Linked DNA regions of Sphaerotilus microaerophilus. The protein of the gene in region 1 interacts with the protein of each later gene in a pairwise test. Links are inferred from orthologs where the notes say so. Each region holds a gene or a part of one and is shown on either strand. Other genes may lie near its edges.

What was found.
Region 2: the proteins of ruvA (region 1) and ruvC interact in binary tests that used the Escherichia coli proteins (3 or more experiments, as listed by UniProt). The link is inferred for Sphaerotilus microaerophilus from one-to-one orthologs.

Annotation. Positions count from the first base shown.
Region 1 is NZ_AP025730.1:5,963,231-5,977,588, forward strand. Bases 10,299-13,156 are described here. They hold ruvA (Holliday junction branch migration protein RuvA), read left to right. Parts: upstream 10,299-11,370; coding sequence 11,371-11,943; downstream 11,944-13,156. Other genes in these bases: NGK70_RS25960 (sensor histidine kinase), read left to right, coding at 10,299-10,559; NGK70_RS25965 (response regulator), read left to right, coding at 10,653-11,327; gpmI (2,3-bisphosphoglycerate-independent phosphoglycerate mutase), read left to right, coding at 12,073-13,156. Also shown: NGK70_RS25925 (YifB family Mg chelatase-like AAA ATPase), read left to right, coding at 1-1,306; NGK70_RS25930 (16S rRNA (uracil(1498)-N(3))-methyltransferase), read left to right, coding at 1,382-2,131; NGK70_RS25935 (phosphoenolpyruvate carboxykinase (GTP)), read left to right, coding at 2,362-4,203; NGK70_RS25940 (hypothetical protein), read right to left, coding at 4,301-4,570; NGK70_RS25945 (prolyl oligopeptidase family serine peptidase), read right to left, coding at 4,722-6,968; rRNA maturation RNase YbeY, read right to left, coding at 6,992-7,435; NGK70_RS25955 (PhoH family protein), read right to left, coding at 7,432-8,445; more of NGK70_RS25960, read left to right, coding at 8,604-10,298; more of gpmI, read left to right, coding at 13,157-13,713; Holliday junction branch migration DNA helicase RuvB, read left to right, coding at 13,742-14,358. UniProt on the Escherichia coli protein: The RuvA-RuvB-RuvC complex processes Holliday junction (HJ) DNA during genetic recombination and DNA repair.
Region 2 is NZ_AP025730.1:1,366,298-1,380,783, reverse strand. What follows is about bases 7,088-10,073. They hold ruvC (crossover junction endodeoxyribonuclease RuvC), read left to right. Parts: upstream 7,088-8,299; coding sequence 8,300-8,848; downstream 8,849-10,073. Other genes in these bases: lpxC (UDP-3-O-acyl-N-acetylglucosamine deacetylase), read right to left, coding at 9,837-10,073; NGK70_RS06040 (hypothetical protein), read right to left, coding at 9,622-9,807; NGK70_RS06045 (dienelactone hydrolase family protein), read left to right, coding at 8,895-9,605; purH (bifunctional phosphoribosylaminoimidazolecarboxamide formyltransferase/IMP cyclohydrolase), read left to right, coding at 7,088-8,280. Also shown: nucleoid occlusion factor SlmA, read right to left, coding at 1-542; NGK70_RS06090 (pyrimidine 5'-nucleotidase), read right to left, coding at 650-1,384; NGK70_RS06085 (Uma2 family endonuclease), read right to left, coding at 1,381-1,950; argB (acetylglutamate kinase), read right to left, coding at 1,988-2,890; NGK70_RS06075 (carboxypeptidase M32), read right to left, coding at 3,005-4,540; NGK70_RS06070 (YqaA family protein), read right to left, coding at 4,672-5,166; tRNA dihydrouridine synthase DusB, read left to right, coding at 5,275-6,333; NGK70_RS06060 (helix-turn-helix domain-containing protein), read left to right, coding at 6,417-6,644; more of purH, read left to right, coding at 6,697-7,087; more of lpxC, read right to left, coding at 10,074-10,772; cell division protein FtsZ, read right to left, coding at 10,957-12,225; cell division protein FtsA, read right to left, coding at 12,416-13,645; NGK70_RS06020 (cell division protein FtsQ/DivIB), read right to left, coding at 13,702-14,486.

The DNA.
Region 1 (14,358 bases):
CCTGGCACCGGCCGACCTGCCGAAGGAAGGCGCACGCTTCGACCTGCCGATCGCGGTGGGCATCCTCGCGGCCAGCGGCCAGATCCAGGGCGATCTGGAGGGGCTGGAGTTCGCCGGCGAGCTGTCGCTGGCCGGTGACCTGCGCGACGTGCGCGGCGCCCTCGCGATGGCCGTGGCCCTGCAACGTGCTGGCAGCACGCGCACCCTGGTGCTGCCACGCACCAGCGCAATGGAAGCCGCGCGCGTGCCCGGCCTGCAGCTGCGCCTGGCCGACCACCTGCTTGATGTGGTGCAGGCGCTGCAGCCCGCCGAGACCGCCCAGGCGCTGGCCACGCCGCAACCTGCCGCCCCGGATGCCCCCCCGCCCTGGCCGGACTTGCGTGACGTCAAGGGGCAGACCCAGGCCAAGCGGGCGCTGGAGATCGCGGCCACCGGCAACCACAGCGTCCTGTTCGTCGGCCCACCCGGTACCGGCAAGTCGATGCTGGCGCAGCGCCTGGTCGGGCTGCTGCCGCCGCTGCGCGAGGAGGAGGCGCTCGAATCCGCCGCGATCCTCAGCCTGGCCGGGCAGTTCGACCCGCGCGGCTGGGCACGGCGCGTCCTGCGCGCGCCCCACCACACCGCCTCGGCGGTGGCACTGGTGGGTGGGGGTTCGCCGCCCCGGCCGGGCGAGATCTCGTTGGCCCACCACGGTGTGCTCTTCCTCGATGAGCTGCCCGAGTACCCCCGCGCCGCGCTGGAAGCGATGCGTGAGCCGCTCGACAGCGGCCGCATCCGCATCTCGCGCGCGGCCCGCCAGGCCGAGTTCCCGGCCCGCTGCCAGCTGGTCGCGGCGATGAACCCCTGCCCCTGCGGCCACCAGGGCTCGCCGCTGCGCGCCTGCCGCTGCAGCCCGGATGCGGTCACGCGCTACCAGGCCCGCCTCTCCGGGCCGCTGCTGGACCGCATCGACCTGCGCGTCGAGGTGCCCGTGCTCCCCCCGGAGGTGCTCAACGCCGTGGCCGACGGCGAGCCCAGCGCCGTGGTCGCCGAGCGGGTCGCCGCCGCGCGCACCTTGCAGTGGCAGCGCCAGGGCTGCTGGAACGCCGACCTCGAAGGCCCGGCCCTGGACGAGCACGCCCACGCCGCGAAGGCCGCGCTGGACTTCCTCCATGCCGCCGCCCTGCGCCTGGGCTGGTCCGGCCGCAGCGTGCACCGGGTGCTGCGCATCGCACGCAGCGCCGCCGATGCCGCAGGCGCGGCGGACATCGGCGTGGCACACGTCGCAGAGGCCATCCAGCTGCGGCGCGCACTGGCGGCCGCCTGAGCCTGCTCCCGTGGAGCGCCGGGCCGGGGGCGGGCCGACAATGGCAGCCTCGCCGCACCCACCTCCATGCCACCGATGCCGCGCTTCTTCGTCGATCTCCCCCTCGCCGCCACCGATTCCCTGCGGCTCCCCCCCGCTGCAGCCCGGCACGTCCAGGTGCTGCGCCTGCAGCCCGACGAGGGCATCACGCTGTTCGACGGGCGCGGCGGCGAGTGGTCTGCCGAGGTGGTCTCGATGGGCCGACAGCACGTCGACGTCCGGGTGATCGACCACGATCCGGTCGAGCGCGAACTGCCGGTCAACGTGACGCTGGTGGCCGCGATGCCGGCCAACGACCGCTTCGACTGGCTGGTCGAGAAGGCCACCGAGCTCGGCGCCACCGCGATCGAGCCGGTGCAGACCGGGCGCAGCGTCCTGCGCCTGTCGGGCGAGCGGGCCGAGCGCAAGCAAGCGCATTGGCAGGCCGTGGCGATCGCCGCCGCGGAGCAGTGCGGCCGCACCCGGGTGCCCCGCATCGGCCCCATCCGCACACTGACCGCGCTCCTGACAGAGGCGGCCGGGACGGTCAACACCGGTGCGTCCGCCATGGGACGGCTGCTGCTGTCCCTGGCCGAGGCCCGCCCGCTGGCCGAGCGGCTGCACGACGGCGTGGCAGCCCGGATCACCCAGTGGACCCTCTTCAGCGGGCCGGAAGGCGGCTTCACGCCGGAGGAGGAGGCCGCTCTGCGCGGCCAGGGCGCCCTGCCCACGACGCTGGGCCCCCGGGTGCTGCGCGCCGAGACCGCCCCCCTTGCCGTGCTCGCTGCCATCGGAACCCGCCTGTAACCAGCCGCGCGCACCCGCCGGGCTGCGCCGGGGCCAAAAAGCAAAAACCGCACGCATCACCCTCGATTCGCGCGCCCTGCATCTATCTATGCAAAAAACGCATGTAACCCCTCTGTGATCCAGAAAGGGCGGCCCCTACACTGTTTTTTCATGGCATCCCGAAAACGTTCGGTCGCGCTTGCGTCTTCGAGCGTTTCCGAGATGCCTTTTTCAACCTTAGGAGCCTTCGCATGACCGTCAACGCACCGGACTACGTCAAGAATTCCAAACTGATTGCCTGGGTGGCCGAGATGGCCGCACTCACCCAGCCCGCTGCGATCCACTGGTGCGACGGCACGCAGGAAGAGTACGACCGCCTGTGCCAGCAGCTGGTCGACGCCGGCAGCTTCAAGAAGCTGGCCAAGCGCCCGGGCAGCTACCTGGCGGTGACCGACCCGTCCGACGTGGCCCGCGTCGAGGACCGCACCTACATCTGCTCGCAGAAGAAGGAAGACGCCGGCCCGACCAACAACTGGATGGCCCCGGCCGAGATGCGCACGCTGCTGCAAACCGGTGAGAAGGCGCTGTTCAAGGGCTGCATGAAGGGTCGCACGATGTACGTGGTGCCCTTCAGCATGGGCCCGCTGGGCTCGCCGATCGCCCACATCGGCGTGGAGCTGTCCGACTCGGCCTACGTGGCCGTGAACATGAAGCTGATGACCCGCATGGGTCGCGCCGTGATCGACCTGCTGGGCAACGATGGCGACTTCGTGCCCTGCATGCACACCGTGGGTGCCCCGCTGGCCGAGGGCGAGAAGGACACGACCACCTGGCCGTGCAACCCGACCACCAAGTACATCGTCCACTACCCCGAGACCCAGGAGATCTGGTCCTACGGTTCGGGCTACGGCGGCAACGCGCTGCTGGGCAAGAAGTGCTTCGCGCTGCGCATCGCCTCCACGATGGGCCGCCAGCAGGGCTGGCTGGCCGAGCACATGCTGATCCTGGGCGTGACCTCGCCCGCGGGCAAGAAGTACCACGTCGCCGCCGCTTTCCCGTCGGCCTGCGGCAAGACCAACTTCGCGATGCTGATCCCGCCGGCGGCCATGGGTGGCTGGAAGGTCACCACCATCGGTGACGACATCGCCTGGATCAAGCCCGGCAAGGATGGCCGCCTGTACGCGATCAACCCCGAGGCCGGCTACTTCGGCGTCGCCCCGGGCACCAACTTCCTGACCAACCCGAACTGCATGAAGTCGGTCGAGAAGGACACCATCTTCACCAACGTCGCGCTGACCGACGACGGTGACGTGTGGTGGGAAGGCATGGACGGCGACGCGCCGGCCCACGCGATCGACTGGCAGGGCAACGACTGGACCCCGGCCATCGCCAAGGAAAAGGGCACCAAGGCCGCGCACCCGAACTCGCGCTTCACCGTGGGCGCCACCAACAACCCAGCCCTGGACGCGGCCTGGGACGACGCCACCGGCGTGCCGATCGACGCCTTCATCTTCGGCGGCCGCCGCTCGACCACCGTGCCGCTCGTCACCGAGGCGCGCAGCTGGACCGAAGGCGTGTACATGGCCGCCACGATGGGCTCGGAAACCACCGCCGCCGCCTTTGGCGCGCAGGGCGTGGTGCGCCGCGACCCGTTCGCGATGCTGCCCTTCTGCGGTTACAACATGGCCGACTACTTCCAGCACTGGCTGGACGTGGGCAACAAGCTGCAAGGCGAAGGCGCCAAGCTGCCCAAGATCTTCTGCGTCAACTGGTTCCGCAAGGGCGCCGACGGCAAGTTCGTCTGGCCGGGCTATGGCGACAACGCCCGCGTCCTGAAGTGGATGGTCGAGCGCGTGGAAGGCACGGGCCAGGGCGAAGGCCACTTCTTCGGCGTGAGCCCGCGCTACGAGGACCTGGACTGGAGCGGCCTGGACTTCTCGAAGGAGCAGTACGCCAGCATCATCAATGCCGACCCCGACGCCTGGAAGGCCGAGCTGAAGCTGCACGACGAGCTGTTCACCCAGCTGGCCTACCACCTGCCGGCCGAGTTGACCGCCACCAAGCAGAAGCTCGAAGCCGAACTGTCTGCCTGAACGGTCTCGCCGCTCGGCAAAAAGCCCGCGCCAGCGGGCTTTTTTGTGTCTGCGCCGCGAATCGACCCTGATCACCGGTCGACCCGCCGTGACGGCATCACTCCATGTAGCGCAGCGCCGCAGCACGCAGATCGGCCGCGTAGGACGGCTGCGTCTTCTCGAAGCGTCCGGCGTATTCGAGCAGTTCTTCGGCGTTGGTCGGTTCGACCTCCCGCAGCTCCAGGGACCGGCCGATGCCCGACCACACCGCCACACCCGCCGAACCGACCGCGTGGAACAGGTGGAAGACGGCGCGCCGCAGACGGGTGGTGAGCGCGAGGGAAGCGGGCGAGCGGTAACTGCCCGAGGGGATGGAAAGTGTGCTCATGGCGACTCCTAAGGGAAAACCCTGAAATTCATTCTAGGGTTAACCCTGATTACATCGCTGCATCAACTTGAAGTCCGCGTCGGGTTCAGGGATGTTGCGGTGCAACATTGCACGCCAGGCCCGCCCTGGCGCCCGGGGTCCCTGCCCCGTTTCAGCGCCCACCGCCGAGCTGCATCCACAGGTAGCTGTATTCCAGCGCCATCAGGTGGGCACGCTGGGCGTTGTCGGCCGCACCGCCATGCCCCCCCTCGATGTTCTCGTAATAGAGCACCGGGGCACCCAGCTCACGCAGCCGCGCCACCATCTTGCGGGCGTGGCCCGGGTGAACACGGTCGTCGCGCGTGGATGTGGTGACGAGCAGGCGCGGATACGCCACACCGGGGCGCAGTTGCTGGTAGGGGCTGTAGCGGCGGATCCAGTCCCACTCCTGCGGCAGGTCGGGGTTGCCGTACTCGGCCATCCAGGACGCCCCGGCCAGCAGCAGGTGGTAGCGGCGCATGTCCAGCAGCGGCACCTGGCAGACCACCGCGCCGAACAGGTCCGGGCGCTGCGTGACGGCCGCGCCCACCAGCAGGCCGCCGTTGGAGCCGCCCATGATGCCCAGGCGCTTCGGCTCGGTGACGCCGCTGCGCACCAGGTCCTCGGCCACGGCGATGAAGTCGTCGTAGCTGCGCTGCTTGTGCGCCTTCACCGCCGCCTGGTGCCAGGCCGGGCCGAACTCACCGCCACCGCGGATGTTGGCCACCACCAGCACGCCGCCACGCTGGTACCAGGCCTTGCCGAAGGCCGCGGAGTACCAGGGCTGCATCGACACCTCGAAGCCGCCGTAGCCATAGAGCAGCGTCGGGTTGCGCCCGTCCGCCTGGGCACCGGCGGGCCAGACCACGAAGTAGGGCACGCGGGTGCCGTCCCGGCTGGTGGCGAAGCGCTGCTCGACGCGCATGCCGGCAGCGTCGAAGTGGCGTGCGCGCTGCTTGAGCAGCTCCCGCACGGTCGCCCCGGTGCGGCCCAGCATCAGGCTGTCGGGCGTCAGGAAATCGGTGTAGCTGATCAGGTAGTGCTCGGCCAGCGGGTCGTCACGCCGGTGCGGATCGTGCAATGCCGCCAGCGACAGCGTGCCAGGACCAGGCAGCGCCAGCGGCTGGCGCGCCCACCGGCCCTCGGTCGGCGGCGCGCCCGCAGCCGGTGGCTCCCAGCGCAGTTCCTCGACCTGGGTGGCCACGTTGTCGAGCACGGTGAGCAGCAGGCGGGTCCTGGTCCAGGTCCAGCCGTCGAGCGAGCGCGTGGCCGTGGGCGTGAACAGGGCCTGCCAGCGCGGGCGGCCGGCGAGCAGATCCGCCGCCCGCGCCACCAGCAGGCTGCCCGCCGGGTGGCTGCCGCCGGCAGCGTCCGGTGCGGGCAGCGCACTGCGCAGGCTCATCAGCACCCAGTCGTCGTGGAAGGACAGGCTGGCATCGGCCGGCTTGTCGAGGTGCTGCAGCCGGCCGGCGGGCCGTGCGGCCGCCTCGTCCTGCCAGAGGAAGTCCTCGCTGCGGTAGAAATCGATCGAGCGCGACAGTCCGACCCGCAGGTGGCCGGGCGTGTGGTCGACCCAGGCCGAGGCGCTGACATCGCTGCGCTGCGCCTCGAACACCACCGGCGCCTCGGCCAGCGGGCTGCCGCGCCGCCAGCGCCGGATCACCCGCGGGTAGCCGGAGTCGGTCAGCGAGCCCGGGCCGAAGTCGGTGCCGACGAGCAGTTCATCGCGGCTCAGCCAGGCCACATCGCTCTTGGCCTCGGGCAGGCTGAAGCCGCCGGGCACGAAGGCGCGCTGCTGCAGGTCGAACTCGCGCAGCACCACCGCGTCGGCGCCCCCACGCGACAGGTGCAGCAGGCAGCGCGTCCAGGCCGCGTCGCCGCCCGTCGGCGGCAGGCAGCTCGCGCCCTTCCAGACCCAGTTCTCGCCCTCGGCCGCGCCGAGCGCGTCCAGGTCGAGCACCGTCTCCCAGCGCGGCTCGGCGCGACGGTACTCGTCCAGGGTCGTGCGCCGCCACAGGCCGCGCTGGTGATCGGCGTCCTGCCAGAAGTTGTAGAGCTGGTCGCCGATGCGGCGCACCGACGGGATGCGCTGGCGGTCGTTGAGCACCTCCAGCATCTGCGCCTTCAGCTCGCCAAACAGCGGCGGGGCCGTCAGCACGGCCTGGGATTCGGCATTGCGCTCGCGCACCCAGTCCAGGGCGGGCTCGCCGAGCACATCCTCCAGCCAGAGGTGGGGATCGTCGCCCGCCGCGGTGGGCAGGACGGACGCGACCGGCACGGCCGGCGCAGCCGACCCGTCGGGGCCCGCGCTCATCGCCGGCACCCCGACCAGGCCCAGCAGGAAGACGAGCGCGACGGCCAGGCCGAGGCGGAAGGGCATGGTGCGTTCTCCATCAGGATCCATCAGGCGTAGGGGTCGGCAAAGCCGAGGGTGGCCAGCACCTCGCGCTCGCGCGCTTCCATGCGCTCGGCCTCGGCCTCGTCGTCCTCGTGGTCGTAGCCCTGCGCGTGCAGGGCACCATGCACCAGCAGGTGGGCGTAATGGGCCTGCAAGGTCTTGCCGGCCACCGCCGCCTCCGCCTGCACGACGGGCGCGCAGAGCACCAGATCGGCCGACACGACCGGCTCGCGCGCGTAGTCGAAGGTCAGCACGTTGGTGGCGTAGTCCTTGCCGCGGTAGTCACGGTTCAGCGCCTGACCCTCCTCGGTATCGACGATGCGCACGGTGATCTCGCCAGGCAGGGCCAGCGCGTGGCGCAGCCAGCGGATCACCTTGTGCCGCGGCAGGTCGGCGCGGTGGCGGGGGTCGGCAAACTGCAGCGACAGGGTCAGGCTCGGCAGGGTCATCGGGGTTCCTCGGCCGCGGACGGGTTGGCCCGCTCGCGGCGCTCGCGCTGGGCGTCGTAGGCCTCGACGATGCGCGCCACCAGCGGGTGGCGCACGACGTCGGCGGCGGTGAAATGCGTCATCGCGATGCCACGCACGTCGCGCAGCACCTGGGCGGCATCGACCAGCCCGCTGGTCGTGCCACGCGGCAGGTCGATCTGGCTGACATCCCCGGTCACCACCGCGCGGCTGCCAAAGCCGATGCGGGTGAGGAACATCTTCATCTGCTCGACGGTGGTGTTCTGCGCCTCATCCAGGATCACGAAGGCGTGGTTGAGCGTGCGCCCGCGCATGAAGGCCAGCGGCGCGATCTCCAGCAGGCCCTTCTCGAAGGCCTTGGTGACGCGCTCCAGGCCCATCAGGTCGTACAGCGCGTCGTAGAGCGGGCGCAGGTAGGGGTCTACCTTCTGCGCCAGGTCGCCGGGCAGGAAGCCCAGCCGCTCGCCCGCCTCGACCGCCGGGCGCGTCAGGATGATGCGCTGCACGGTGTTGCGCTCCAGCGCATCGACCGCGCAGGCCACCGCCAGGAAGGTCTTGCCGGTGCCCGCCGGGCCGATGCCGAAGGTGATGTCGTGGCTGAGCATGTGGCGCAGGTAGGCCATCTGGTTGGTCGTGCGCCCCACCAAGTCGGCACGGCGCGTGCGCAGCACGATGGGATCGCCCGCATCGGCATCCGCTGGCGCCGCCTGGCCCTCCTCGGCCCGGGCGGCCAGCCCCTGCATCGCCTGCACCAGCGCCAGCTGCAGCTCGGCCGCCTCGATCGGCCGCTGCGAGCGCAGGTACATCTGCTCCAGGAAGGTCCGCGCCACCCGGGCGTTCGCAGGCGCCCCATCGATGCGGATTTTTTCATTGTGGCGCCGCAGTTGGACGGCCAAGGCCACCTCGGTGCTGCGCAGGTGCTCATCGAGCGGACCGCACAGGTGCGCGAGCCGCGCGTTGTCGACGGGGGTGAAGGCGAGGCGCAGGATCAAGGCAAGCGTGCGAAGTTTGGAGCCGGGGCCCGGTGGCGCGATTGTCGCTGCCCCCGACCCGAGTGGGGCTCCGGCAGAATCCTTTACACCTGTGGGCGCACTGGTGTACCAGCCGCCCCGACCGTTTCCCCCACCCTCTTGCGCCCACCCGATCCTTCGTGTCCGCCCCCCCTGCGCCGGCCTCCAGCGGCCTCCTCCCCGGCTGGCTTGGCCGCTTGCTGAAACCCGGTGCCGACGGGCAGCGCCCCCTCTGGCACGTCCTGCACCCGGCCCGCTGGCCGCTGCTGCTGGCCTGCCTGCTGGTCATCCTGGCAGCCCTGGTCGGCCTGCTGGGGTCCAGCAGCACCACCCAGGGCGGCCTCACGATCGTGCAGGCCTGGGCGATACGCTCGGCTGCGCCCGTGTTCCCGGAAGGCACTGCCGCCCAGCGCATCGAGCTGCCCCACACCTGGGAACGCGGCCTGCGTGACGAGCTGCCGATGTGGTACCGCATGGAGTTCGAGGTGCCACGCGGGGGCTTCGGCCCCGGCATGCCGGCGGCCTACCTTGCCAGGGTGTGCGCGCAGTACACGGTCCGGTTGAACGGCCAGTACATCGCCAGCCGGGGCGCCGACCCCGAGCCGCGCGCGACCGACTGCCACGAGCCGGCGCTGATCGACCTGCCGCCCGGCCTGCTGCGCGAGCGCGGCAACCTGCTGGACATCCAGGTGCGCGCCCTGCCGGTGCGCAAGGTGGCCTCCCACGAGCGGGCGGGGGCCTTGTCCGAGGTGCGCATCGGTGCTCACCCGGCCCTGGAGGCCGAGCGCGCCCGCGCCCGCGCGCTGCAGCTGGGCCTGCCGCTGGCCCTGCTGGCGCTGTCGGGCGTCATCGGCGCGGCGGCGCTGGTCCTGGCCGTCACGAGCAAGCTGCCCTACCTGGCCTACTTCGGCGCCGCGGCGCTGGGCTGGTCGGTCCTGTGCGCCCTGCTGCTCGGGGTGGACCTGCCGCTGCCGGCCCTGGGCGTCGAGATCGTGATCACCGTGCTGACGCCCCCGGTGGCGGTGGCGGCGATCCTCTTCCTGCTGCGCTCCTGCGGCCTGCGCATCGACTGGCTGGAGTCCTCCCTGGCCCTGCAGTGCCTGTTCGTGCTGCTGGGCCTGGCGGTGGCGCTGCCGGAGCGGGTCTACACCGTCGCGCAGCCCTGGGCGGTGATCCTGGTGGTGGAGCTGGTGGCCGCGCTGGGCGTGTTCCTGCACCGCGCCTGGCACATGTCGCGCACCGACTTCCGCCTGGCCACGGCCTCGGCCGGCTCCGGCGCGCTGGTGCTCGCAGGCGAGTGGCTGCTCTCGCCCGGCCCGCTGCTCCTGCCGGGCAAGCTGGCGATCAGCGTGTCGGTGCTGGTGATGTTCGCCGGCATGGTCTGGCGCCTGCAACAGGTGCAGCGCAGCGCCCTCGAAGCCGCCGAGCAGGCCCGCACCGCCGCCGAGAAGCGCATGCAGGAAGTCTCCACCGACATGGAGCAGAACTACGACCGCATGGCCGAGCTGCGCGTCGAGCAGGTCACCGCCAAGGAGCGCAAGCGCATCGCCGCCGACCTGCACGACGATCTGGGCGCCAAGCTGCTGACCATCGTGCACACCAGCGAAAGCGACCGTATCTCCACCCTGGCGCGCGAGGCGCTCGAAGAGATGCGCCTGTCCGTGCGCGGCCTCACCGGCAAGGCGGTGCAACTGGGCGATGCCATCGGCGATTGGCGCAGCGAGATCATGATGCGCCTGTCGCAGGGCGGCGTCGAACTCGCCTGGGACACGCCCGACGAGCTGCTGATGAGCGAACGTGCGATGAGCGCACGCGCCTACGTGCAGACCACCCGCATCCTGCGCGAGGCGGTCAGCAACGTGCTCAAGCACAGCGGCGCCAGCCACTGCCAGATCTCGATCCGCCAGGATCACAACGACTTCGAACTGACCATTGCCGACAACGGCAAGGGCATCCCGATGGAGATGGACGGCAAGCTCGACCGCGGGCATGGCATGTCCACCATGAAGGGCCGCGCCAAGCAACTGCAGGGCCAGTGCCTGGTGGAGTCCGGCCCCGGGTACGGCACCACGATCCGCTTGACCTTGCCGCTTTGAGCACCTGACACCGCCGCTGCCCCTCCAGTTCGCCCGCCCTGCCACCGATAACCGCCTCGACGCCCCCCGCGCGCCCCTTTCGGAGCCCCGACCATGAAACAGATCCTGCTGCTTGAAGACCTGCCCGAGATCCGCGCCTGGCTGCGCACCCTGGTGCTGCAGGTGTTTCCCGGCTCCACCGTCACCGAGGCCGCGCGGGTGCACGACGCGCTGCAGCAGGTGGGCGCCCAGCGCTTCGACTTGGCAATGATCGACCTCGGGCTGCCCGACGGCTCCGGCGTGAAGGTCGTGCAGGCGCTGCGCGACAACCAGCCCGATGCGCAGTCGGTGGTCGTGACCATCCACGACGACGACGACCACCTCTTCCCCGCCCTGCAGGCCGGCGCCTACGGCTACCTGCTCAAGGAGCAGCCGCGCGAGCAGCTGATGGAGCACCTGCAGCGCATCAGCCAGGGCGAGCCGCCGCTGTCGCCGTCGATTGCGCGGCGCATGATCAGCTACTTCTCCGCCCAGGCCAACCGCCCCGGCGCGCAGCAGGCCGTGAGCACGCAGGACAGCCTGATGCCCAACGTGCAGCTGACCGAGCGCGAGCGCGAGGTGCTGCTGCGCGTGGCCAAGGGCTTCACCCTGCCCGAGATCGGCGTGCAGCTCGGCCTCTCGCGCCACACCATCGCCGACTACGTCAAGCAGATCTACCGCAAGCTCAACGTGAGCTCGCGCGCCGAAGCCGCCCTGGAAGCCCAGCGCCTCGGCCTCTTCCGCCGCTGACCCGCCGCTGAGCGCCCGGCCCGTCGCCCCGTATCATCCCCGGATGATCGGACGGCTCAGCGGCACCCTGGCGGAGAAGACTCCGCCGCAGATCCTCATCGATGTGAACGGCGTCGGCTACGAAGTCGACGTGCCGATGAGCAGCTTCTACAACCTCCCGGCGCTCGGCGAGCGCGTCACGCTGCTGACGCACTTCGTCGTGCGCGAGGACGCACAACTGCTTTACGGCTTTCTCACCGCCGAAGAGCGCGCCACGTTCCGCCAGCTCATCAGGATCACCGGCGTGGGCGCGCGCACCGCGCTGTCCATCCTGTCGGGCCTGAGCGTGAACGACCTGGCGCAGGCCGTCTCCGCCCAGCAGGCCGGCCGGCTGATCAAGGTGCCCGGCATCGGCAAGAAGACCGCCGAGCGCCTGCTGCTCGAACTCAAGGGCAAGCTCGGCCCGGATCTGGCGTTGCCCGGCGCGGTGGTGCAGAGCGACGCCCAGGCCGACATCGTGCAGGCCCTGGTCGCCCTGGGCTACAACGAAAAGGAAGCCGGCGCCGCGCTGAAGAACCTGCCCAAGGACGTCGGCGTCAGCGAGGGCATCAAGCTCGCGCTGAAGGCCTTGGGCTGAACGCGCTGCGCTGAGCGAGTCGGCTCGCTCCGCCGGCCATTGCGCACGCTCAAGCGCCGTTCCGAGGGCTGCGCGGCAGCGAGCCCGGGTGCGAAAATCCCAGGTTCTGCTTGCTCCCAGGAACGCTTCATGTTGCCCAAGTTCTCAGCCTTCCCCGGCGTGGCCGGCCCGGTGGTCACCATCGTGCTGGATGGTTACGGCATCGGCCGCAGCGAGGTCGGCAACGCCATCGCCGCGGCGCGCAAGCCCACGCTCGACCGCCTGTTCGCGCAGTACCCCCACGTGCGCCTGCGCGCCCACGGCACCGCGGTGGGCATGCCCTCCGATGAGGACATGGGCAACTCCGAAGTCGGCCACAACGCCATCGGCGCCGGCCAGGTCTACGCCCAGGGCGCGGCGCTGGTGGCTGATGCCATCGCCGCCGGCTCGATCTGGGCCGGCCCCGCCTGGCAGGAGATCGTCGCCGCGGCCAAGGCCGGGCGCGGCGTGCTGCACTGCCTGGGGCTGTTCTCCGACGGCAACGTGCACAGCCACATCGACCACCTGAAGGCGCTGGTGGCGCGCGCCAAGTCCGAGGGCGTGCCCACCGTGCGCATCCACGTGCTGCTGGACGGCCGCGACGTGCCCGAGACCAGCGCGCTGGACTACGTCGAGCCCTTCGAGGCCTTCCTGGCCGGGCTGAACGATGCCGGCTTCGACGCCCGCATCGCCTCCGGCGGTGGCCGCCAGAACATCACGATGGACCGCTACGAGGCCAACTGGGCCATGGTGGACAAGGGCTGGCGCGTGCATGTGCTGGGCGAGGGCCCGCAGTTCGCCGACTGCGCCACGGCCGTGCGCGCCCTGCGCGAGATGCACCCCGGCACCATCGACCAGGACCTGCCGCCCTTCGTGATCGCCGAGGCCGGCCAGCCCATCGGCACGGTGCAGGACGGCGACGCGGTGGTGTTCTTCAACTTCCGCGGCGACCGCGCCATCGAGATCACCCGCGCCTTCGAGGACGCGGTGTTCGACAAGTTCGACCGCCAGCGCCACCCCAAGGTCACCTACGCCGGCATGCTGCAGTACGACGGCGACCTGAAGCTGCCCCAGCGCTTCCTGGTCGACCCGCCGGCGATCCGCAACACCACCGGCGAGTGGTTCGCCAAGGCCGGGCTGGCGCAGTTCGCCTGCTCGGAAACGCAGAAGTTCGGCCACGTCACCTACTTCTGGAACGGCAACCGCTCCAGCAAGTTCGAGGGCGAGACCTGGCAGGAGGTGCCCAGCGACGTGGTGCCCTTCGAGCAGCGCCCCTGGATGAAGGCCGCCGAAATCGCCGACGCGATGATCGCCGCGCTGCAGTCCGGCCAGTACCGCACGCTGCGCTGCAACTTCGCCAACGGCGACATGGTCGGCCACACCGGCCACTTCCGCGCCGCGACCATGGCCATCGAGGCGGTGGATCTGGAACTGGCGCGGGTGCTGGCGGCCGTGGATGCCGCCGGCGGCGTGGCGCTGATCACCGCCGACCACGGCAACGCCGACGAGATGTACGAGATCGACAAGAAGACCAAGCAGCCGGCCACCAACCCCGACGGCAGCTTCAAGGCCAAGACCGCGCACACGCTCAACCAGGTGCCGCTGGTGCTGTACGACAACGTCAGCGGCGGCCGCCTGGGCCTGCGCCAGACGGACACGGCCGGCCTGTCGAACATCGCCGCCACCACCGCCAACCTGCTGGGCTTCGAGAAGCACGCCAGCTGGGACGAGAGCCTGCTGACGGTGAAGTAAATGGGGGGCTGCGCCCGATAATCACTGGATGGCCATCCAGACCGACGACCTGGGCGCCGCGCCCGCCCCGCAGCGCCGCCTGATCAGCGCCGCCCCCACCTCGCCCAACGAGGAGGCGCTGGAGCGCGCCCTGCGGCCCAAGCTGCTGCAGGAGTACGTCGGCCAGGCCAAGGCCCGCGAGCAGCTGGAGATCTTCATCGGCGCCGCGAAGAAGCGCGCCGAGGCGCTCGACCACGTGCTGCTCTTCGGCCCGCCCGGGCTGGGCAAGACCACGCTCAGCCACATCATCGCCGCCGAGCTGGGCGTCAACCTGCGCCAGACCAGCGGCCCGGTGCTCGAGAAGCCCAAGGACCTCGCCGCCATCCTGACCAACCTGGAGGCCAACGACGTCCTGTTCATCGACGAGATCCACCGCCTCTCGCCGGTGGTCGAGGAAATCCTCTACCCCGCGCTGGAGGACTACCAGATCGACATCATGATCGGCGAGGGCCCGGCCGCCCGCAGCATCAAGCTCGACCTGCAGCCCTTCACCCTGGTGGGCGCCACCACCCGCGCCGGCATGCTGACCAACCCGCTGCGCGACCGCTTCGGCATCGTCGCGCGGCTGGAGTTCTACACGCCCGAGGAACTGGTGCGCATCGTCAC
Region 2 (14,486 bases), 4.6 Mb from region 1 along the record:
AACTGGTTCATGCGTGCCTGCAGCCGCTCGTGCTCGAATACCAGCGCGTCGCCCACCATCACCCGTGTCATGCCCGGGTTCTTCTCGGCGAACTGCAGCAGCACCGCCACCGTGCGCGCCGCCTGGGCCTGGCCGGTCGCCTCGCGCTCGCTGATCTGGTTGACGAGGGTGAAGATGCTGGTCTCGATGAACTCGATCAGCCCCTCGAACATCTGCGCCTTGCTGGCGAAGTGGCGGTACAGCGCCGCCTCGCTCACCTCCAGCCGCGCGGCCAGCGCCGCGGTGGTGACGCGCTCGGCGCCGGGCTGCTCCAGCATCTGCGCCAGCGTCTGCAGGATCTGCACCCGGCGCTCGCCGGGCTTGGGCCGCTTGCGGGCCGGCGCGGCGGCCGGGGCCGCTGCGACCAGGGCGGCGTCATCACGGGCCGAAGGCTCCGGCAATGGCGACAGCGATGGTGGCCCCGCGGCATCCGTCCCCTCGGCCAGCGGCTGCACGAGGTCATCGGCGGGCAAGCCAGGAGCAGAGACGGACGACTCGGTCATGGGTGACAGCAGGGGGAGCGGGCAGAGCGGGGGGAACGGCGAAAGGGGCAGCGATGGCCGCTGCGCCGCGGCTCGAATCCATCAAGGCACTCAGGCGCGACCAGCGATCAGCCGCACCGCCGCAGGACCACCGACCGGGTCAGCGCCTGCAGGCTGCGGATTCTGTCACACACGTACACAGGTCGGCGGTGCAGGCGGACCCCCACCTCGGGGCCGTGCGCGTTGCGCCGCAGCCAGCGCTGCATCCACACGGTGCCCATGCCCACGCGCCGCGCCGCCTTCTGGTGGCCCAGCGTGTCCTCGACCAGCACGCAGCGCCCGGGCGGCACGCGCAGCTGCACCGCCACGCGGCGCAGCATGCGCACGTCCGGCTTGGGGCGCAGCTGGCCGAACATGCGCATCTGGTCGATCGCGATCACGCCATTGAACAGCCGCGCCATGCCCAGTGCGCCCAGCACCCGCTCGGCATAGGCCAGCGGCGCGTTGGTCAGGATGAACTTCGCCCCCGGCAGCCGCGCCAGCGCGGCGAGGTCATGCGCGTGGGCACGCAGCCGGCTCTCCAGCCCCGGCAGCACATGGGTGTGATGCAGGAAGTGCGGCGCCTTCACGCCGTGGTGGCGCATCAGGCCGAGCAGCGTGGCGCCATAGCGGTGCCAGTAATGCCCGCGCAGCCGGTTGGCCTCCTCGGCCGACACCGCCAGCTCGCGCTCGATGTAGTCGTTCATCGACCGGTCGATCATCCCGAACGCCGCGTGCGAGGCGTCGTGCAGGGTGTTATCGAGGTCGAACAGCCAAACCGGCCGGCCTGACCTGGATGAGCGGGCAGCGCGGTCGCCGCTCACGCCTGCAGGTCGCCGAAGGTGTCCGCCGCGGTCAGGTCCAGGCCGATGCTGGTGAGCGGCAGCAGCGCGGCATCGCCCTCGCCCACCGGTTCGTGCAGCACCCAGCCCACCGTCTCGCGGCGGAACAGCTCCAGCCGGCGCGCATCGATGTCGACCAGCAGGTACTCCTGCAGCGAGGGCAAGCGGCGATAGGCCGCGAACTTGGCGCCCCGGTCGTAAGCCGCCGTCGAGTCCGACAGCACCTCCACGATCAGGCAGGGCGCCTGGATCGCCAGCGCGCGTGAGCGGTCCGCCTCGTCGCAGCTGACCATCACGTCGGGGTAGAACACCGCGTCGGCCGCCTCGACCTCCAGCTTCATGTCCGTCGGGTAGGCACGGCAACGCGTGCCGCGCAGGTGTTCGCGAAAACGGGCCGCCAGCGCGAGCGCCACCAGCGCATGCTCCTGGCGGGCGCCCACCATGGCGAAGACCTCGCCGGCCACGTACTCATTCTTGGTCGGCTGCTGGGTCTCCCAGGCAAAGTAGTCCTGGCGGTCGAAGGGCACTTTCGGCTGGGGCAGTCCCATGGCGGCAGTCCTCGGAGGGCAGGTGGAGGTCGGGCGGTCAATGCGACCGGATCATCGTCCCGTAGGCCTGATCCGTCAGGATCTCCAGCAGCATCGCGTGCGGCACGCGGCCGTCGACGATGTGCACCGTGTTCACGCCGCTCTTGGCCGCGTCCAGCGCGCCGGCGATCTTGGGCAGCATGCCGCCGGAGATGGTGCCGTCGGCCACCAGCTCGTCGATGCGCCGCGCGGTCAGGTCGGTCAGCAGGTTGCCCTCCTTGTCCAGCACGCCCTTGATGTTGGTCAGCAGCATCAGCTTCTCGGCCTTGAGCACCTCGGCCAGCTTGGAGGCCACCAGGTCGGCGTTGATGTTGTAGCTCTCGTTGGCCGCGCCGAAGCCGATCGGGCTGATCACCGGGATGAACTGGTCGTCCTGCAGCGCCTTGACCACGCTCGGGTCGATGGACTCGATCTCGCCGACCTGGCCGACGTCGTGCTCCTTGCTCGGGTCGTCCTTGTCCAGCAGCTTGAGCTTGCGCGCGCGGATCAACCCGCCGTCGCGGCCGGTCAGGCCCACGGCCTTGCCGCCCGCGGCGTTGATCAGGCCGACGATCTCCTGCTGCACCTCGCCGGCGAGCACCCACTCGACCACGTCCATGGTCTCCTCGTCGGTGACGCGCATGCCCTGGATGAAGGTGCCCTTCTTGCCGATCTTGGCCAGCGCCGAGTCGATCTGCGGGCCGCCGCCGTGCACCACGATGGGGTTCATGCCCACCAGCTTGAGCAGCACGATGTCCTCGGCGAAGTCCTGCTGCAGCGCCGGGTCGGTCATCGCATTGCCGCCGTACTTGATCACCAGCGTCTTGCCGTGGAACTTGCGGATGTAGGGCAGCGCCTGCGACAGGATCTCGGCCTTGTCGCGCGGAACGATGTGGGAGAGGTCGATGGGCGCGTGCGTCATGGCGGGCTCCGTTGAAATCGGTTGGCAGGCAGTTCGAGGAAGAACCTTTTCAGCCGATTCTAGGGAAGCCCCAGGGCAGGGGCGCCCCTGCCTCTGCCGTGAATGCAGTCCGCCTCAGCCCAGGTAGCGCCGCTCCAGGTGCGCCCGGTAGTGCGCCGGGTTGAGCGGCTCGCCACTGGCGCGCAGGGCCAGCTCGGGCGTGGGCCAGCGCGAGGCGGGCAGCCAGATGTGCTCGCGCAGCCAGCCGAACACCGGCGCTAGATCGCCCGCGGCGATGCGCGCGTCCAGGTCGGGCGTGGCGCGGCGCATCGCGGCGAACCACTGCGCCGCGTACATCGCCCCCAGCGTGTAACAGGGGAAGTAGCCGAAGGCGCCGCTGGGCCAGTGCACGTCCTGCATCGCGCCGTCGCGGAAGTTGCCCCGCGTGTCCACGCCCAGGTAGGCCGCCATCTTCTGATCCCAGAGCGTGGGGATGTCCTCCACCTCGATCTCGCCGCCGATCAGGGCCTGCTCGATCTCGAAGCGCAGCATCACATGCGCCGGGTAGGTCAGCTCATCGGCATCGACGCGGATGAAACCGGGGTGCACCCGCGTCAGCAGGCGCGCCAGGTTGGCCGGCGCGAAAGCCGCCTGGTGCCCGAAGTGCTGCTCGATCAACGGCACCAGCAGGCCGATGAAACCGGGGTGCATGCCCAGCTGCATCTCGAAGGACAGGCTCTGGCTCTCGTGGATGCCGAAGGAGCGCGCCCGGGCCACCGGCTGGCCGAGGAGGCTGCGCGGCAGGCTCTGCTCATAGCGGGCGTGGCCGGTCTCGTGGATCACGCCGTACAGCGCCTGCTGCAGGTCGTCGTCGAGGTAGCGGGTGGTCAGGCGCACGTCCTCGGGCACGCCGCCGGAGAAGGGGTGGGTGCTCTCGTCGAGCCGCCCGGCATCGAAGTCGAAGTCCAGCAGCCGCATCGCCGCCTCGCCCAGCGCCTTCTGCGCCGCCCGGTCGAAGGGCCCCGTCGGGCGCAGCACCGTCTCGCCGGCCTGGCGCTCACGCACCCGCGCGATCAGGTCCGGCAGCCAGCCGCGCAGGTCGCCAAACAGCCGCGCCAGTTCAGTCGCACGCATGCCGGGCTCGAAGCGGTCGATCAGCGCGTCGTACGGCGCCAGCCCGGTGGCCTGCGACAGGCAGATCGCCTCCTCGCGGGCGATGCGCACCACCGGGCGCAGGTTCTCGACGAAGCCGGCCCAGTCGTTGGCCGGGCGCTGCGTGCGCCAGGCGTGCTCGCAGCGCGCGGTCGCCAGGGTGCGCTGCTCGACCAAGCCGCCCGGCAGCGCGTTGTTGGCCACCCAGTCGCGCCGCATCTCGCGCAGGTTGGCACGCTGCAGAGGGTCCAGCGGCTCCTGCTCGGCGCGGTCGAGCAGCTCGGGCAGGAGCGGATCGGTGGCCAGGCCGTGCAGCAGCGAGCCTAGCTCGGCCAGCGCGGCGGCGCGCGCCTCGTTGCCCTTGGGCGGCATGTTGGCGGCCTGGTCCCAGCCGGCGATGGAGCCGAGGTGCTCCAGGCGCCAGGCACGCTCGTTGCGGCGGGTCAGCTCGTCGTAGGCCGGGGTGGTGGGTGCGGTCGTGCCGTTGGTCATGCCGGTGCTTGTGCTGGTGGGCGTCATCGTCGGGGCTCCTGGTGCGCAGTATGAACGGCGCCCGCCGATCGGCTCTCCCGCCAAAGGGGGAAGGCCGCAGACCCGCGAGGGGCAAGGCGCACACCCGGGCCGCCTGGATCCGTTCGGACCGGACGGCATCAGGGCGTGAACGTGCCCGGGAAGAACCACAGCAGCGCCGCGGTCATCACCACGTAGCGGCCGAACTTGCCGATCGCCATGTAGAGCACGCAGGGCCAGAAGGGCAGGCGCAGCCAGCCGGCCACGGCGCACAGCGGGTCACCGACCACCGGCAGCCAGCTCAGCAGGCAGGCCTTGGCGCCAAAGCGCTGCAGGATGACCAGCGCGCGCACCTCGGGGCTGTGGTGGGTGACGCTCTCGTAGGCCTTCTCCGCCCCCCAACCCATCCACCAGGAGATCGCCCCGCCCAGCGTGTTGCCCGCGGTGGCCACCAGCACGGCCGGCCAGAACAGCTCCGGGTTGAGCTTGACCAGGCCGAACACCGCCGGCTCGGAACCCAGCGGCAGCAGCGTGGCGGAGATGGTGGCGACGATGAAGACGGTCGACAGCCCGTACTGCGGCAGCGCGAGCGCCGTGAGCAGGGAGGCGACCAGGGATTCGAGCCAGGCTTCCATCGGATCATTGTCCTCGTTGCGGGTCGACACAGGATCGCGCCGGGGATCGTGCAAAGGTTCACGCCGCTATACTCCTGCCTCCTTTTGCAGCACCTCACGCCCCGCCCCATGCACATCGGGCCCCACGAACTGCCGAACCGCCTGTTCGTCGCGCCGATGGCCGGCGTGACCGATCGCGCCTTCCGCCAGCTCTGCAGGCGCCTGGGCGCGGGCCATGCGGTCAGCGAGATGGTGAGTTCGCAGCCCCAGCTGCGCGACAGCCGCAAGACCCGCCACCGCCTGAACCACCAGGGCGAACCGGGCCCGATCGCGGTGCAGATCGCCGGCACCGAACCGCAGGTGATGGCCGAGGCCGCGCTTTTCAACATCGACGCGGGCGCGCAGATCATCGACATCAACATGGGCTGCCCGGCCAAGAAGGTGTGCAACGTCTGGGCCGGCTCGGCGCTGATGCGCGACGAGCCGCTCGCGCTGGCCATCGTCGAGGCCGTGGTGGCCGCCTGCGCACCGCGCGGCGTGCCGGTGACGCTGAAGATGCGCACCGGCTGGTGCGAGGCCGAGCGCAACGCGCTGCGCCTGGCCCGCGCCGCCGAGTCCGCCGGCATCGCGCTGCTGACCGTGCATGGGCGCACCCGCGAGCAGGGCTACAAGGGCGCGGCCGAGTACGAGACCATCGCTGCGGTGAAGGCCGCGCTGCGCATCCCGGTGGTCGCCAACGGCGACATCGACGGGCCCGAGAAGGCCGCCGCCGTGCTGGCCGCCACCGGCGCTGACGCGCTGATGATCGGCCGTGCCGCCCAGGGCCGGCCCTGGATCTTTGGCGAGATCGACCATTTCCTGCGCCACGGCGAGCACCGTGCCCCGCCCGCCACCCAGGCGGTGCGTGGCTGGCTGCTGGCCCACCTGGACGACCACTACAGCCTCTACGGCGAACACCTGGGCGTGCGCAGCGCCCGCAAGCACATCGGCTGGGCCGTGCATGCCCTGCCGGGTGGGGGAACCTTCCGCGCGGCGATGAACCGCATCGACAGTGCCCGCGCCCAGCACGAGGCGCTCGACCACTTCCTGGGTGAACTGGCCGAGCAGCACCCGAGCTGGCCGCTGCCCACCGCTGCCGATCCCCTCGCCGCGAATCAAGCCCTCTTCGAACTGGACCACGCCGCATGAGCAGCGACGACACCCTGCAGCCGACCGATGCCTCCCACCCCGCCGCCACGCCGGACGCTGCTGCCCCTGCCGACGCCGCACCCCTGCCCATCGACGCTGCCGTGCGCGCCAACCTGGGCATCTACTTCCGCGACCTCGAAGGCATGGAGCCCAACGGCCTGTACGACATGGTGATCAAGGCCGTGGAGCGCCCGCTGCTGGAAGTCGTGCTGGCCCAGGCCGAAGGCAACCAGAGCCGCGCCGCCGAGTGGCTGGGCATCAACCGCAACACGCTGCGCAGGAAACTCCTGGAGCACAAATTGGCCGAATGAGCCGGGCTCCCTCGACGCGTCCCAAACAACTCACTTCCTACCTGAACACACCATGACCACCGCCCTGCTCTCGGTCTCGGACAAGACCGGCATCGTCGAATTCGCCCAGGCCCTGCACGGCCACGGCATCCAGCTGCTGTCCACCGGCGGCACCGCCAAGCTGCTGGCCGGCGCCGGCCTGCCAGTGACCGAGGTGAGCGAGATCACCGGCTTCCCGGAGATGCTCGACGGCCGCGTCAAGACCCTGCACCCGCGCGTGCACGGTGGCCTGCTGGCGCGCCGCGATGTGCCCGAGCACATGGCTGCGCTCAAGGAGCACGGCATCGGCACCATCGACCTGCTGATCATCAACCTGTACCCGTTTGCCCAGGCCACCGCCAAGGCGGACTGCACCTTCGAGGACGCGATCGAGAACATCGACATCGGTGGCCCGGCCATGCTGCGCGCCGCGGCCAAGAACTGGCAGGACGTGGGCGTCGTGATCGACCCGGCCGACTACCCGCAGGTGCTGGCCGAGCTCGCTGCCTCCAACGGCAGCAGCCTGACGCGCGCCACCAAGTTCAGGCTGGCCAAGAAGGTGTTCTCGCACACCGCCGCCTACGACGGCATGATCAGCAACTACCTGACCGCCATCGAGCCGGGCGCCGAGGAAAACACCGCCGCCGTGCCGAAGCGCGAGGAGTACCCCGCCGTCTTCAACCTGCAGCTGCACAAGGTGCAGGGCATGCGCTACGGCGAGAACCCGCACCAGTCGGCCGCCTTCTACAAGGAGGCCGCCCCGGCCGCCGGCCTGCTCGCGGGCTGGACCCAGATCCAGGGCAAGGAACTGAGCTTCAACAACATCGCCGACGCCGATGCGGCCTGGGAATGCGTCAAGGCCTTCGACGTGCCGGCCTGCGTGATCGTCAAGCACGCCAACCCCTGTGGCGTGGCCATCGGCGCGACCCTGCTGGAAGCCTATGAGAAGGCGCTCAAGACCGACCCGACCTCGGCCTTCGGCGGCATCATCGCCTTCAACCGCCCGCTGGACGCCGACGTGGTCGAGAAGATCAACGCCAACAAGCACTTCGTCGAAGTGGCGATCGCCCCGGCCATCACCCCGGCCGCCCGCGCCGCCTACGCCAGCAAGGTCAATGTGCGCCTGCTGGAGGTGCCCATCACCACGGCCGTCAACGCGCTGGACTTCAAGCGCGTGGGCGGCGGCATGCTGCTGCAGTCGGCCGACAACGTGGACATCGTCGGCGAGGTCAAGGTGGTCACGAAGCTGGCGCCGACCGAGCAGCAGATGCAGGATCTGCTGTTCGCCTGGAAGGTGGGCCGCTTCGTCAAGAGCAACGCCATCGTCTTCTGCAAGGACGGCATGACCTTCGGCGTCGGCGCCGGCCAGATGAGCCGCCTCGACTCGGCCCGCATCGCCAGCATCAAGGCCCAGGCCGCCGGCCTGAGCCTGCAGGGCACCGCGGTGGCCAGCGACGCCTTCTTCCCATTCCGCGACGGCCTGGACGTGGTGGTCGATGCGGGCGCCACTAGCGTCATCCACCCGGGTGGCTCGATGCGCGACCAGGAGGTGATCGACGCCGCGAACGAGCGCGGCATCGCGATGGTCTTCACCGGCACGCGCCACTTCCGCCACTGACCCAGCGCGCATGGCCGTCCTGCGCATCCTTGGCATCGACCCCGGGCTGGCCACCACCGGCTTCGGGCTGATCGACGCGGACGGCCAGCGGCTGGCCTACGTGGCCAGCGGCACGGTGCGCACCAAGGAGGCCGCACTGGGCGACCTGCCCGGGCGGCTGAAGATCCTCTTCGACGGCATCCGCGAGGTGGTGGACACCTACCAGCCGGACTGCGCGTCGGTGGAAATCGTCTTCGTCAACGTCAACCCGCAGAGCACGCTGCTGCTCGGCCAGGCCCGCGGCGCGGCGCTGACGGCGCTGGTGTCCAAGGACCTCGCGGTGACCGAGTACACCGCGCTGCAAATGAAGAAGGCCGTGGTCGGCCACGGCCAGGCGCGCAAGGCGCAGGTGCAGGAGATGGTCAAGCGCCTGCTGAACCTGGCCGCCGCGCCACCGCAGGACGCCGCCGACGCGCTCGGCCTGGCGATCGCCCATGCCCACGCTGGCGCCTCCATGGCCGCGCTCGGCAAGGTGACCGAACTGACCCGGCGGCAGCACGCCCACTTCCGCGGCGGACGGGTGTATTGACACACTCTCACCCAGGATCAGGACGAAGACCATGAGTGACTCTCCCATCCGCACGCAGTGGATCCGCCTCGGCGAGGCCGGCGTACTGCCCTTCGACGCCTACCTGGCCCTGCCGCCCGCCGGTCACGGCCCCGGGCTGTTGCTGCTGCAGGAGATCTTCGGCGTCAACGCGCACGTCCGCGCCGTGGCCGAGCAGTACGCGCTGGCTGGGTACGTGGTACTGGCGCCGGACCTGTTCTGGCGCCAGGCGACGCGCATCGAGCTGGGCTATGAAGGGGCGGAGCGTGATCGGGCGATCGCGATGATGAAGGCCGCGGCGCCGGCGGAACTGGGCGCGGACGTCGCCACCGCCATGCAGGCGCTGCGCGCGCGGCCCGAGGTGGCGGGGCGCCGCGCCGGTGCCATCGGCTACTGCATGGGCGGCCGGCTGGTCTGGGCAGCGGCAGCCGCCGGGCAGGTCGATGCCGCGGTGGCCTACTACGGCGGTGGCATCCAGGACCAGCTGCAGCTCGCGCCCGCCGTCGGCTGCCCCATCCAGCTGCACTACGGCGACCGCGATGCCGCGATCCCGCTGGAGGCGGTGGAGCGGGTGCGCGACGCACTGCAGCCGCAGATCGAAGCGAACTCAGCCGAGGTGCACGTCTACGAGCAGGCCGGCCACGGCTTCAACTGCTGGGCCCGCCCGGCCTACCAGCCGGCAGCCAGTGCGTTGGCGCTGGGCCGCTCGCTGACCTTCCTGGCGCAGCGGTTGTTCTGATCCGACCGGAGCGGGTTCACACCGCGATCGCGATGCGCTCCAGCAGCAGCACGGCAAAGAAGGCCAGCCCGGCGATCACGGTCCACTTCAGGATCAGCAGGCCGCGGCTCATCCAGCGGCGGTCCTGCGTGCCGATGTAGAGCGCAAAGCTCAGTGCCGAGCCCACCAGCAGCCCGATGATGACGAAGCGGAAGATCAGCATGGTGGCTCAGTGGCGTATCGGTGGGCAGCTCACCAGGCCGGGGCCAGTTCGGCGAAGCCGGCCGGGGCACGGGCCTCGTCCTCGAAGGTGACGATCTCCCAGGCGCTCTGGTCATCCAGCAGCGCGCGCACCAGCCGGTTGTTGAGCGCGTGGCCGCCGCGGAACGAGCTGTAGGCGGCCAGCAGCGGCTTGCCGGCCAGGGCCATGTCGCCGATGGCGTCGAGGATCTTGTGCTTGACGAACTCGTCGTCGTAGCGCAGCCCCTCGGCATTGAGCACGCGGTAGTCGTCCACCACGATGGCGTTGTCCATGCTGCCGCCCAGTGTCAGGCCGCGCGAGCGCATCATCTCCACGTCCTTGGTGAAGCCGAAGGTGCGCGCCCGGGCGATGTCGCGCCGGTACTGGCCGCTGCCCATGTCAAAGACGTAGCGCTGCCCGGTGGCGTCCAGCGCGGGGTGGTGGAACTCGATCTCGAAGCCGAGCTTGTAGCCATGGTAGGGCTCCAGCTTCGCCCAGATCGCGCTGGACCCCTCACCCTGGCGCACCTCCACGGGCTTCTTCACCTTGATGAAGCGCTTGGGCGCGTTCTGCAGCTCGATGCCGGCGCTTTGCAGCAGGAAGACAAAGGAGGCGGCCGAGCCGTCGAGGATGGGCACCTCGTCGGCGGTGATGTCGATGTACAGGTTGTCCAGCCCCAGGCCGACACAGGCCGACAGCAGGTGCTCGGTGGTCTGCACCTTGGGTGCACCCGGGTCGCCGCCGACCGAGATCGTCGAGGCCATGCGGGTATCGCAGACCATCGTCGCCAGCGCGGGGATGTCCATCGGCTCGGGCAGGTCGGTGCGGCGGAAGACGATGCCGGTGTCCGGGGCCGCCGGTCGCAGCGTGAGTTCGACCTTCTGTCCGCTGTGCAGGCCCACGCCCACGGCGCGGGTCAGGGACTTGAGCGTGCGCTGTTTGAGCATTCCGTGATTTTAGGCGGCGCCCCTTTTCCTGTGGGTGTCCAGCGGGTGTCCGGAAGCATCCGGTTTCCTGTTGCCGCCATGACGAACACCCCGGCACCTGGGGCGGGCGCCGGGGTGAGAGCGGAGGAGCAAGGATCACTGCGTGATGAGCAAGCGGCCAACCGGCAGCTCACCCACCCCCGCCTCAGTCGGCCTGCTTGCGCAGGAAAGCCGGGATCTCGATCTCTTCCATGCCGTTGGACGCCAGCGCGTCCACCCGGGCCGCGGCCTGGGTGCGGTTGGTGCGCCAGACGCTGGGCACGGCGTAGTCCGGCGCGGCGCCGACGCCCGGGTGCGAGGGCTGCACCGGCGAGTTCAGCGGCTGGGTCAGCACCGGGATGTTGTCGGTGCCGGTGCGCTGCTGTGGCTGCATGTGCGCCTGGGCAACCTGCGCATGGACATGGGCATGGGCGTGCACCTGGGTGTTCTGCACCACGCTGATCGGCGCGGCCACGCGCTTGGCCGGGGCCAGGCCGGTGGCGATCACGGTCACGCGCAGGGCGTCGCCCAGGGTCTCGTCGTAGGCGGTGCCGAAGATGACGTGCGCATCGTCCGCGGCGTAGCGGCGGATGGTGGTCATCGCGTTGCGGCTCTCGGCGAGCTTGAAGGTCTGCTTGCTGGCCGCGATCAGCACCAGCACGCCGCGCGCGCCGGACAGGTCGATGCCCTCCAGCAGCGGGCAGGCCACGGCGGCCTCGGCGGCCTTGGTGGCGCGGTCCGGGCCGCTGGCGGTGGCCGTGCCCATCATCGCCTTGCCGGGCTCGCTCATCACGGTCTTGACGTCTTCAAAGTCGACGTTCACCAAGCCCGGGATGTGGATGATGTCACTGATGCCACCCACGGCGTTCTTCAGCACGTCGTTGGCTTCGGCGAAGGCCTGCTCCTGGGTGACGTCGTCGCCCATGACTTCGAGCAGCTTCTCGTTGAGCACCACGATCAGGCTGTCGACGTTGGCCTCCAGCTCAGCCAGGCCGGCGTCGGCCTGCTTCATGCGGCGGTTGCCCTCGAACTCGAAGGGCTTGGTCACCACGCCGACCGTCAGGATGCCCATGTCCTTGGCCAGGCGGGCGATCACCGGCGCGGCGCCCGTGCCGGTACCGCCACCCATGCCCGCGGTGATGAACACCATGTGGGCGCCTTCGAGCGACTGCCGGATGCGGTCGGTCGCCTCTTCGGCGGCCGCACGGCCGGCGTCCGGGCGCGAGCCCGCGCCCAGGCCGGTGTGGCCCAGCTGCAGCAGACTGTGCGCCTGGGAGCGGTTCAACGCCTGTGCGTCGGTGTTGGCGCAGATGAACTCCACGCCCTGCACCCCCAGGTTGATCATGTGGTCCACGGCATTCCCACCGCCGCCACCCACGCCGATCACCTTGATCTGCGTACCCATGTTGAACTCTTCGATCATCTCGATACCCATGCCGTTCTCCTTGCTTGCTCCGTACCGGCCGCCTTTGCCGGCCCGCTCATCTCTTGAAACACCCCGCCGGCCATGACCCCGCCCGTGGATCGGGCCTCTGCGCGGACCTCGCACACCGGCTGTTCGGCGAGGTCCCGGACCCTTGTCGCTGTCGTGAAAACCTGTTCTGCCATCGTGATCGACCTCCCCGTCAGAAACTCTTGAGAAACCAGTCGCGTGCGCGACCGAACAACCCTTGCCCGCCACCGGTCTGCTGCGCGGCCTTCATGCCGCGCGCGCGCGCCAGCCGGGCCTCTTCGAGCAGGCCCATCGCGGTGGCCGAGCGCGGGCTGGCCACCATGTCGTAGAGCGCGCCGCCGTAGGTCGGCAGCCCCTTGCGCACCGGCTTGAGGAAGATGTCCTCGGCCAGCTCGACCATGCCCGGCATCACGGCCGAGCCACCGGTCAGCACGATGCCCGACGAGAGCAGCTCCTCGTACCCGCTTTCGCGAATGACCTGGTGCACGAGCGAAAAGATCTCTTCCACGCGCGGCTCGATCACCCCCGCCAGCGCCTGGCGGCTGAGCATGCGCGGCGCGCGGTCGCCCAGGCCCGGCACTTCGAGCTGCTCGACCGGGTCGGCCAGCAGCTGCTTGGCCACGCCATGCTCGACCTTGATCTCCTCGGCGTCCTTGGTCGGGGTGCGCAGCGCCATCGCGATGTCGCTGGTGATCAGGTCACCGGCGATCGGGATCACCGCGGTGTGGCGGATCGCCCCGTCGGTGAAGATCGCCACGTCGGTGGTGCCCGCACCGATGTCCACCACCGCCACGCCCAGGTCCTTCTCGTCGGCGGTCAGCACCGACAGGGCGGACGCCGCCGGGTTGAGCACCAGCTGCTCGACCTCCAGGCCACAGCGGCGCACGCACTTGACGATGTTCTCCGCCGCGCTCTGCGCCCCGGTGGCGATGTGCACCTTCACTTCGAGGCGGCCACCGCTCATGCCCACCGGCTCCTTGACCTCGTGGCCGTCGATCACGAACTCCTGAGGCTCCACCAGCAGCAGGCGCTGGTCGTTCGGGATGTTGACCGCCTTGGCCGTCTCGACCACGCGGGCCACGTCCACCGGGGTGACCTCCTTGTCACGCACGATCACCATGCCGGTGGAGTTCATGCCGCGCACGTGGCTGCCGGTGATGCCGGTGTAGACACGGCCGATCTTGCAGTCGGCCATCATCTCCGCCTCTTTCAGCGCCTGCTGGATGGACTGCACCGTCGCGTCGATGTTGACCACCACGCCGCGCTTGAGCCCGTGCGATGGGGCCACGCCCAGCCCGGCCAGGCGCAGCTCGCCACCGGGCTGCACCTCGGCCACGACCGCCATCACCTTGGCGGTGCCGATGTCCAGTCCGACGACGAGATCCTTGTATTCCTTGGCCATTCCTGTTCCTCGCGGGCGCATGGGTCTGCCTGCCGTTGCTTCCTGTCTCGCCGTGTTCAATGCTTGCGGCCCGCCGCTGGCGTGCCTTCTTCCGTGGTCCCCAGACCGGCCAGCCGCAGCGAGTAGCCCTCGTTGTGGCGCAGGTCGGCGTATTCGATGGCGCGGTTCTCGTGCCGGGCCCGCACCTGGCCCACCGAGGCCAGGAATCGCCGCGTGCGCTGCAGCACCTCGTCGGGCTCGCCGCGGCCGAGCTCCAGCTCGCCGCCCGTGTCCAGCCGGGCTCGCCAGGAGCCGCCGCTGGTCAGCGCCAGGTGGCTCAGGGTGGCCTGCAGCGGCGCAAACTCCGGCGCCAGGCGCTGCCACATCGCCAGCACCCGCGCGGCGCTGCCTTCCGGGCCGCGCAGCGTGGGCAGGGGCTCGTCCTCGACATCGCCGACGTTGGCCTCGAAGACCTCGCCGTGGTGGTTGACGAGCAGGTCGTCGCTGTCGTCGCGCTCCCAGAAGGCCACGGGGCGGTGCTCCTCCAGCCGCACCACCAGCTGGTTCGGCCAGACGCGCTGCACCTGCGCGCGGCGCACCCAGGGCACCGCCTCGAAGGCACTGCGCGCAGTCTGCAGGTTCATCGTCAGGTAGTTGCCCTGCAGCTGCGGCAACGCATGGGCGCGGATGCTCGCGGCACTGTTGTGCTGCACCTCGCCCTCGATGCGGATGTGGCGCAGCGCCAGCCAGGGCGACTTCGCCAGCCACACCCCCGCCGCGACGAGCAGCGCCAGCCCCGCCAGCGCGAACAGCAGGTTCGCGCCCAGGCGCATCAGGCGCACATCGGCGGGCAGGAAGGTGG